Regions from separate parts of the Lelliottia sp. GFLA7 genome, predicted to be linked through region 1. Evidence: predicted binding sites of a transcription regulator. Region 1 holds the regulator's gene; the other holds the start of a gene.
What was found. The regulator CRP, encoded in region 1, controls carbon source genes, mostly activating them, when cyclic AMP is high. The targets are predictions, from matches to a motif close to ATGTGANNNNNNTCACAT.
Positions count from the first base shown of each region.

Region 1 (4,938 bases):
GCTGGCTAATTTCCTCCATCGTTGATTGGTTATTGCTTTGTTGTGATTTTTTATGCATATTTTGTGATTATATTTTCACTGTTAATGTGACATAAAATGGATGGGCATGACATGGCAACTGAACAATCTGCAATTACACGCGCAACTTTCGATGAAGTTATCCTGCCGATTTATGCACCGGCTGAGTTTATCCCGGTAAAAGGGAAAGGCAGCCGCGTGTGGGATCAGCAGGGCAAAGAGTACGTTGATTTTGCGGGTGGTATTGCGGTGACGGCGCTGGGGCATTGCCATCCTGCTCTGGTCGAGGCGTTAAAAACGCAGGGCGAAACCCTGTGGCACACCAGCAACGTGTTCACTAATGAACCCGCGCTGCGTCTGGGGCGCAAAATTATCGACGCCACGTTTGCCGAGCGCGTTCTTTTCATGAACTCAGGTACCGAAGCTAACGAAACTGCGTTCAAGCTGGCGCGTTACTACGCGTCTACGCGTCATAGCCCGTACAAAACCAAAATTATTGCTTTCCATAACGCCTTCCACGGCCGCTCGCTGTTTACGGTTTCCGTCGGCGGACAGCCGAAGTATTCCGATGGATTTGGCCCAAAACCTGCCGACATCATCCATGTGCCGTTTAACGATCTCCACGCCGTAAAAGCGGTAATGGACGACCACACCTGCGCGATTGTGGTTGAGCCGATTCAGGGCGAAGGCGGTGTAATGGCGGCGACGCCAGAGTTCCTGAAAGGCCTGCGTGAACTGTGCGACGAACATCAGGCGCTGCTGGTGTTTGATGAAGTGCAGAGCGGAATGGGGCGTACCGGCGATCTGTTTGCTTACATGCATTACGGCGTGACGCCGGACATTCTGACCAGCGCCAAAGCGCTCGGCGGCGGCTTCCCGGTCAGCGCCGTGCTGACGACGCAGGAGATCGCGTCGGCATTCCATGTAGGATCTCACGGTTCGACCTACGGCGGGAATCCGCTGGCCTGCGCTATCGCTGGCGCGGCGTTTGATATTATCAACACGCCAGACGTGCTGAACGGCGTGAGCGCGAAACGCGAACAGTTTGTGAAACATCTTCAGCAGATCGATGCGCAGTACGATGTGTTCAGTGATATTCGTGGAATGGGGCTGCTGGTTGGCGCGGAACTGAAGCCACAATATCAAGGCCGCGCGCGTGATTTCCTCCATGCCGCTGCGCACGAAGGGGTGATGGTGCTGAATGCCGGACCGGACGTCATGCGCTTTGCGCCGTCGCTGGTGATTGAAGCACAGGATATTGACGACGGTATGGCGCGCTTTGCCGCAGCCGTTGGGAAAATCGTTAAGGGTTAATTGGATTCACGCCGCAACAGGCGCGTTAACCAAATACCGTGATGTGGGCGTTGTCGCCATGCCACCGACGAAATGGTGTGCATGGTGCTCAGATGCCCGAGTATACGCTGTAAGTGCTGTTCCAGCGTGCTCATCGGACCGTAGGTGAGCGTTTCGGGCCCTTCAAGAATATTAATATCCCCCGATTCCCCCGGCGCGTCATATTCCAGGCGCTGCTGACACCGCTGCAACGCAATTTCACACGACTGCAAATAGCGCTGCGCCAGATCCGGCGTCAGCATCGTATGCTCGCGCGCCAGCGTGGTCATCGCGTTGATATGTTCAACGATGAACTGGCTGTGGGTGACCCAGAGTTTCATATCGGCCAGATAGTGCGAATTAAAGCCCGGCTCTTGCATGGCTTGGTTCAGCGAGTTAAACAGCGCGTTATGAGCCTGATTGACCTTCATGCGCTGGTACGCCAGCGGCGACGGCTGCGGATCGGCGCTGAGGATCAGGCGAATAGCCTGCTGGTCGGCCTCGAGCGCATCGTGAGCATTCTGGCGCAACAGCCCGCTTTGCCACTGCGGCCACAGCCAGACCATGCCGCCAAACGCAATCAGACAGCCAATCAGCGTATCCACCAGTCGGGCGACAATAAACTGTTCGCCATTCAGGGTAAGCAGTTGCAGGGTATACACCGCGGTGACCGTAAAGCCGACCATTGCCCAGCCATAGTTTTTACGGATAAACAGATAGCTGACCAGCGTGATAAGCAGCATGCCCGCCAGGGTATAACCGTCCGGAACGTGGAAGTGCAGCGTGACGCCCGCAATCACCAGGCCGGCAATAGTCCCGCCCGCCCGGTGCAGGATCCGCACGCGCGTCGCGCCATAGCCGTTCTGCGTCACGAACAGCACAGTCATTAAAATCCAGTAGGGCTTGGGTAAATGCAGCGCCACGCCCATCAGGCTGGCGATACTCAGCATCACGCTAATGCGCGCCGCATTTCTCAGGGCAGAGGATTTAAAAGACAGATAGCTTTTCAGCGCTGGCAGTAGCGGCAGCCGTTTCTGCTTATCCGCCATCAGGTCACGGGAATAGAGCGGACGTTGGGTGCGCAGCACGCGTGCGATGCGGCTGAAATGCCATGCGCAGAACTGCCCGACCGGGTTATCCGGATGCTGACGGGCGATTTTCTCCAGCGCGCCTAATGGCTTATCCATGGTAAAGCGCGTGGGATAGCGGTGATAAAGAATATCGTCAGCCAGCACGCGCAGACGCGCCGCGACCGTCTGGGCATTCCAGCGGATCACCGCTTCGGCATGGCTACGCTCCACCAGTTTTTGCACTTCCTGCGGATGATGCAGGCTGACGGAGATATGTTCCTGGAGATCCAGCCCTACCTGAAACGTGCGCAGCAGCCGTTTGTATTCATGATTTTTATTGGCCGCCAGCATGTGCAACTGTTGATAACACTGGCTGATTAAATCGACCACTTTTTGCTGACGCGTCAGCAGCGGCGGCAGCGCCTTTTCCGGGTCGGTATGCTGCGTCAGCAGGGTGTATTTTGCTTCGCAGTAATCAGCGAGCTGAACGTAGAGCAGGCTTAAGGATTCGCGCAAAGGCTGCTCGCGCCACATCCAAAACCAGAACCAGTTGAATAATCCGTACCATAGCGTGCCAAACGCGTAGATCAGCAGCGGTTCCCAGACGGGCATATTCCCGGCGAGGCTGAGGGTGAAAATCGAGGCAATTAGCGAAGCGGGGAGCAATCGGGCATGCAGAGAACTGATTTCCGCCGTCACGCCGAGCGTGAGTGCCAGCACGGTTAAAATCAGCGGCAAGGGGATATCGCGCGCCAGCAAAAGCTGTACTGCCAGGCTACATCCGGCAAACAGCGATCCGCCAATAATCAGGCGTTTGAAAAAGCGTTTATGCGGCGTATCGAGACCGGCAATGTTACAGCAGGCAGGGACGAGGGAAAAAAGCAGACCGTGTTGCAGGTGACCCAGAATCAAACCGACGGCCACGGGGAGACATAACACCAGCGTTTGCCGAAGTGCGTAGTTAACTTCCGGGTGATAGATCAGCCTGCGCCACATAGATGCCAGAGACAAAAACGGCGTGACACCTTGCGATGGCACGCCGTTCGACCGGAATTAACGCGTTCCGTAAACCACGATAGTTTTACCGTGGGCGGAGATCAGGTTCTGATCTTCCAGCATTTTCAGGATACGGCCAACGGTTTCACGGGAGCAACCGACGATCTGACCAATTTCCTGACGGGTAATTTTAATTTGCATGCCGTCAGGGTGAGTCATAGCGTCAGGCTGTTTCGCCAGGTTCAACAGCGTTTGCGCGATGCGGCCGGTCACATCCAGGAAGGCGAGGTTACCCACTTTCTCGGAGGTGATTTGCAGGCGGCGAGCCATCTGCGAAGACAGGCGCAACAGAATATCCGGGTTAACCTGAATCAACTGACGGAATTTTTTGTAGGAGATCTCAGCCACTTCACAGGCCGATTTTGCACGTACCCAGGCGCTACGTTCCTGGCCTTCTTCAAACAGGCCCAGTTCGCCGATGAAATCGCCCTGGTTCAGATAAGAAAGGATCATCTCTTTTCCTTCTTCATCTTTAATAAGCACTGCCACCGAGCCTTTGACGATGTAATACAACGTTTCCGCTTTTTCACCCTGGTGAATCAGCGTGCTCTTCGATGGGTACTTATGAATATGGCAATGAGACAAGAACCATTCGAGAGTCGGGTCTGTTTGCGGTTTGCCAAGCACCATGCGCTGTTATCCTCTGTTATAAGCTGTCACCAGAGTCATAAATCGCATCCTGACTCTGGGGTTGCAATCGAATTCTTCCCCGTACCTGGGAATTAGGCTGTCATAAATGTTTGCAGCCTGTAATGTTTGATGTCCTCTGCATACATGTGTAACGTCAATGTATTACTGTAGCATCCAGAGTGTTTTAGCATAGCTTTTGCCGCGTGTCTCCTGGTGTCTCGCTTCAGCATGACGCAGGTCGACTTCCGTTGCGAGAATTGTAACGCACGGGTAATCTGTCCGGAAAAATGCAACGTCGGAGTGAATAAAATGCAAGCGCGTGTGAAATGGGTTGAAGGTTTAACGTTCCTCGGCGAATCCGCTTCAGGACACCAGATTTTGATGGATGGCAACTCCGGCGATAAAGCGCCAAGTCCGATGGAAGTGGTGCTGATCGCGGCGGGTGGATGCAGTGCCATCGACGTGGTCTCGATTCTGCAAAAAGGGCGTCATGACGTCACCGATTGCGAAGTGAAGCTGACATCAGAGCGTCGCGAAGAAGCGCCGCGTCTGTTTACGCACATCAATCTGCACTTCATTGTGACCGGCAAAGCGCTGAAAGATGCCGCGGTTTCCCGTGCGGTGGATCTTTCTGCGGAGAAGTACTGCTCGGTCGCGTTGATGCTGGAAAAAGCGGTGAAAATCACGCATTCGTATGAAGTGATTGAAGCGTAAGCGTTGACGAGATTTAGCCCTCTCCCATGAGGAGAGGGAATAAGATCATTCGATCTTTTTGCCTTCCATCAGCCGTTGCACCAGCGGCATCATGATCAGCTCCATCGCCAGTCCCATT
Region 1 covers NZ_JBWLAQ010000008.1:56,684-61,621, forward strand. The annotation lists gene pabA (aminodeoxychorismate synthase component 2) at 1-25, shown strand, start outside; gene argD (bifunctional acetylornithine/succinyldiaminopimelate transaminase) at 112-1,332, shown strand; gene AC07RN_RS17970 (YccS/YhfK family putative transporter) at 1,329-3,416, opposite strand; gene crp (cAMP-activated global transcriptional regulator CRP) at 3,474-4,106, opposite strand; gene AC07RN_RS17980 (OsmC family protein) at 4,416-4,820, shown strand; gene AC07RN_RS17985 (phosphoribulokinase) at 4,866-4,938, opposite strand, start outside.

Region 2 (4,938 bases), on a different contig from region 1:
ATAATTTACCGGTGATTCTGCATTCGCGGCGCACTCACGATAAGCTGGCGATGCATCTCAAACGTCACGATCTACCGCGAACCGGCGTGGTGCATGGTTTCGCCGGAAGCCTTCAGCAGGCGCAGCGCTTTATTGAGCTGGGTTATAAAATCGGCGTGGGCGGAATGATCACCTATCCGCGCGCCAGTAAAACCCGTGATGTGATGACGCAATTGCCGCTTTCATCGTTGCTTCTGGAAACCGACGCGCCTGATATGCCGCTCAATGGTTTTCAGGGAGAGCCCAACCGTCCGGAGCAGGCCGCACGCGTTTTTGCGACATTATGCGAACTCCGCGACGAGCCAGCAGATGTTATCGCAGATGCGCTGTTACGAAATACTCACGATCTCTTTGGGATCACACTATAAATAAAGCGCTGGGCGGATCACTGTGATCCGATGTTTTTCTAATGCCAGCGCCAGCGGTTCCACATCGTCAGCCGTGGCGCTGCGCCACGATGCCGCTTCGCCATACACGCCATGCGCATGAAACGCGTTGATTCGCACCGGGACAGAACCCAGCGATCGGATAAAGGCCGTCAAAGCACCCAGATGTTCCAGATAATCACAACGATCGGGGATCATCAGCAGGCGCAGCTCAGCTAACCGTTGATGATGTGCCAGCCAGCGGATGCTGTGTTTGATCTGCGGATTCTCGCGCCCGGTCAGAAAGCGATGATGCTCATTGTTCCAGGCTTTCAGATCCAGCATTGCGCCATCAAAAACGGGAAGCAGTTTTTGCCAGCCGGTTTCACTCAGTAAGCCGTTGCTGTCGACCAGACAGGTGAGATGCTCTAGCGAGGAGTCGGCTTTGACGGCGCTAAACAGCGCCACCAAAAACGGCAGTTGAGTCGTCGCTTCCCCGCCGCTGACGGTGATCCCTTCGATAAAGGGGGCGACTTTGCGGATGTGGCCAATCACGTCGTCAACGCTTAAGCGCTGCGCCATGGGCGTGGCCTGCTGTGGACACATGCGCAAACAGGTATCGCATTTCTGACAGTCGCTTTCCTGCCACCAGACGCGTCCGGCTTGAATGTTCAGCGCATCGTGCGGGCAATGGAGTACGCAGTCGCCGCAGTCATTGCAGCGACCGATCGTCCACGGGTTGTGGCAGGTTTTACAGCGCAGGTTGCAGCCCTGCAGGAAAAGGGCCAGGCGGCTGCCCGGCCCATCCACGCAGGAGAAAGGAATAACCTGACTAACTAAAGCGCATCTGCTGTTCATGGCTTATCACGCGTGGCTGACGTTCCAGGATACGGGTATTGCGCGCGGCCTCCTCGCCAAGCCAGGTGGTATTGATGCGTGACCCTTCGGCGCGATATTTTTCCAGATCCGACAGACGCACCATATAGCCCGTGACGCGCACCAGATCGTTTCCGGCAACGTTAGCGGTAAACTCGCGCATCCCGGCGTTAAACGCGCCGAGACACAGCTGAACAACGGCCTGCGGATTACGTTTGATGGTTTCGTCCAGTGTCAAAATATCGCTGATCCCGGAAGGGTAGTGTTTGTGATGCGGCGCGACGGCGAGCAAATGGCTGATCGGATCGGGCTCATCGCCGTACGGCAATCGTGCGCCCGGCGTGGTGCCGGAATCAGAGCTGATGCCAGACTGGGCATGCAGCATGGCGCGCTGCTTCCAGCCGTGTTTTACCGGCGTATTCTCGACAAAGTGGGCGAGCTGTTCGCTGATACGATAGCCCAGCGCATTGGCTTGCTCATCTTTCCCGTAACGTCCTGGGTAACCCGATTTCTCACACAGCGTATTTACCGCCTCTGCCAGACCGTACATGCCAAACATCGGCACAAAACGCTCCGCATCGATCAGCCCCTCTTTCACCAAAAAGCTATTCTCAAAGAAGCCGGATTGTTCATACAGAAAATCACAGCGGGCATCGATGATGGTGATTTGCTGCTGACAGTAATGCGGCAGGGTGCGGTCAAAGAAATCCGCCACGGACTCGCTGTGCTCGGCGATGGCTTTCAGATTCAGACGTACCAGGGTGCTGCCACCGCCGGCCAACGGTAGCGAGTTGTAGCAACTGACGACGCCAAAACCGCCTTTTGTGAAAATTCTATCATTCATCGGGCCGTTAGAAATATGCGGTTTACTGCACTCACAAATATTTTTAGCCACTTCCAGGAGCAGATCGTCCGGCGTGATTTTTGGGTCGTAAATAAAGGTGATATTCGGTGCAACCTGCTTCAGTTCTGCATCTGCGCGTAAAATGGCGCGTGTGACAGGGGAATCTCCTGGACCGATATTGGCATGCATAAAGGCGTCTGGCAGCGTTCTGTCCAGGTAACGCCAGAAGCGTTTTATTCTGCTTTCGATTTCTTCTTGTGTTAGAATTCTAACATAAGGTTGCAACAGTGCATCGAGGTGGCCCAGAAACACCGGCATCGATGTGACGGAAGGAACATGGTGATAAAGAATGGTCAGGAGCGAAAGCGCATCATCAAGATCTTTTGCGCCTTCGAGCTCTAGCCATTCTGACCCGTTCGCCAGAAATTTGGCGTAATCAGGCAGAACGTAGCGCGGTTTGAAAGGCGCATGACCTTCAAACATATCGCAGATAAACCCGTCATCCAGCGCTGCACGCGCCGCGTGTGGCAGACCGGGATAGGGCAGATTGTTTTCCGCTTCCAGCGCCAGAAAATGGCGTTTTTGCTCAGGCGTCAGTACCGGGCTTGTCACAATTTGCTGGCAACGTTGTTGCATAGCATCGAGACCGGAGGTGGACATAGTCGCTTCCTTATTATTCTGCGGATGATGGGCAGATTGTAGGAAGTCATTACGCTGAAGCTATTGATCGGAAGCGGGTGATTGCTGCTTTAGTCAGCTATTTCAGGACTGAAATTTGAAGTGGATCTCATTACAGTAATGCAAATTTGTATGCAGTTTTCATTAACTGTGATGAATGTCGAAGTGTGAGTGCGGGTGAATGTTAGAATACTCACATACCCGCAAGGTGAAAAATTATACGGCGATGCCGTTGGAGATTGTTATGACTGATTTAACCGCAAGCAGCCTGCGCGCGTTGAAACTGATGGACCTGACTACCCTGAATGATGACGACACAAATGAAAAAGTGATCGCGCTGTGTCATCAGGCGAAAACGCCAGTGGGCAACACCGCCGCTGTCTGCATTTATCCGCGTTTTATCCCCATTGCACGTAAAACGCTGAACGCGCAGGGCACGCCTGATGTGCGCATCGCGACCGTGACCAACTTCCCACATGGCAATGACGATATCGAGATCGCACTGGCAGAAACTCGCGCAGCGATTGCTTACGGCGCGGATGAAGTTGACGTGGTATTCCCTTACCGTGCGCTGATCGCAGGTAACGAGCAGGTCGGCTTTGATCTGGTGAAAGCCTGTAAAGACGCCTGTGCGGCGGCAAACGTTCTGCTGAAAGTGATCATCGAAACCGGTGAACTGAAAGAAGAAGCGTTGATTCGTAAAGCATCTGAAATTTCTATCAAAGCCGGTGCGGATTTCATCAAAACGTCCACCGGTAAAGTACCGGTCAACGCCACGCCAGAAAGCGCACGCATCATGATGGAAGTGATTCGCGATATGGGCGTTTCTAAAACCGTTGGTTTTAAACCTGCGGGCGGCGTGCGTACAGCCGAAGACGCGCAGCAGTTCCTGGCGATTGCTGACGATCTGTTCGGCGCAGACTGGGCCGATTCCCGTCACTACCGTTTCGGTGCTTCCAGCCTGCTGGCTAGCCTGCTGAAAACGCTGGGTCACGGCGACGGTAAGAGCGCAAGCGCCTACTAATATCATTCCTGCGGCGGTTTTTTCGCCGCATTTAACCTGATTCCTGGGGGTTACTTTGTTTCTCGCACAAGAAATTATTCGTAAAAAACGTGATGGTCATGCATTAAGTGACGAAGAGATCCGTTTCTTTATCAACGGCATTCGTGACAACACCATCTCTGAAGGGCAAATTGCCGCCCTGGCGATGACCATCTTCTTCCACGATATGTCGATGCCGGAACGTGTATCGCTGACCATGGCGATGCGGGATTCAGGTAGCGTTCTGGACTGGAAAAGCCTCAATCTTAACGGCCCGATCGTGGACAAACACTCCACGGGCGGCGTAGGTGATGTCACCTCTCTGATGCTCGGTCCAATGGTCGCAGCATGCGGCGGCTACATCCCGATGATCTCCGGGCGCGGCCTGGGTCACACGGGCGGTACGCTCGACAAACTGGAAGCCATTCCTGGCTTCGATATCTTCCCGAACGACACGCGTTTTCGCGAAATTATTAAAGATGTTGGTGTGGCGATTATCGGCCAGACCAGCTCTCTGGCTCCGGCGGACAAGCGTTTCTACGCAACACGCGATATTACCGCGACGGTTGATTCCATCCCGCTGATCACCGCTTCAATCCTGGCGAAAAAACTGGCCGAAGGGCTGGATGCGCTGGTGATGGACGTGAAAGTGGGCAGCGGTGCATTTATGCCGACGTTTGAACTTTCTGCGGCACTGGCTGAAGCGATCGTTGGCGTCTCCAACGGCGCGGGCGTGCGTACCACGGCACTGCTGACTGACATGAATCAGGTGCTGGCGTCCAGCGCCGGTAACGCGGTTGAAGTCCGTGAAGCGGTGCAGTTCCTGACGGGCGAATACCGTAATCCGCGTCTGTTCGACGTCACCATGGCGCTGTGCGTTGAGATGCTCATCTCCGGCAAGCTGGCCAAAGACGACGCCGAAGCGCGTGCGAAATTGCAGGCCGTGCTGGATAACGGTAAAGCGGCAGAGATCTTTGGCCGCATGGTCGCTGCGCAAAAAGGCCCGAACGATTTCGTTGAGAACTACGCGAAATACCTGCCGACCGCCATGCTCAGCAAAGCGGTGTATGCCGATACAGAAGGTTTTGTCTCCG
Region 2 covers NZ_JBWLAQ010000003.1:354,073-359,010, forward strand. The annotation lists gene AC07RN_RS12015 (TatD family hydrolase) at 1-407, shown strand, start outside; gene AC07RN_RS12020 (YjjW family glycine radical enzyme activase) at 402-1,262, opposite strand; gene AC07RN_RS12025 (YjjI family glycine radical enzyme) at 1,237-2,784, opposite strand; gene deoC (deoxyribose-phosphate aldolase) at 3,047-3,826, shown strand; gene deoA (thymidine phosphorylase) at 3,882-4,938, shown strand, end outside.
Region 2: the regulator CRP is predicted to act here: its motif matches at 2,898-2,915, upstream of deoC (deoxyribose-phosphate aldolase).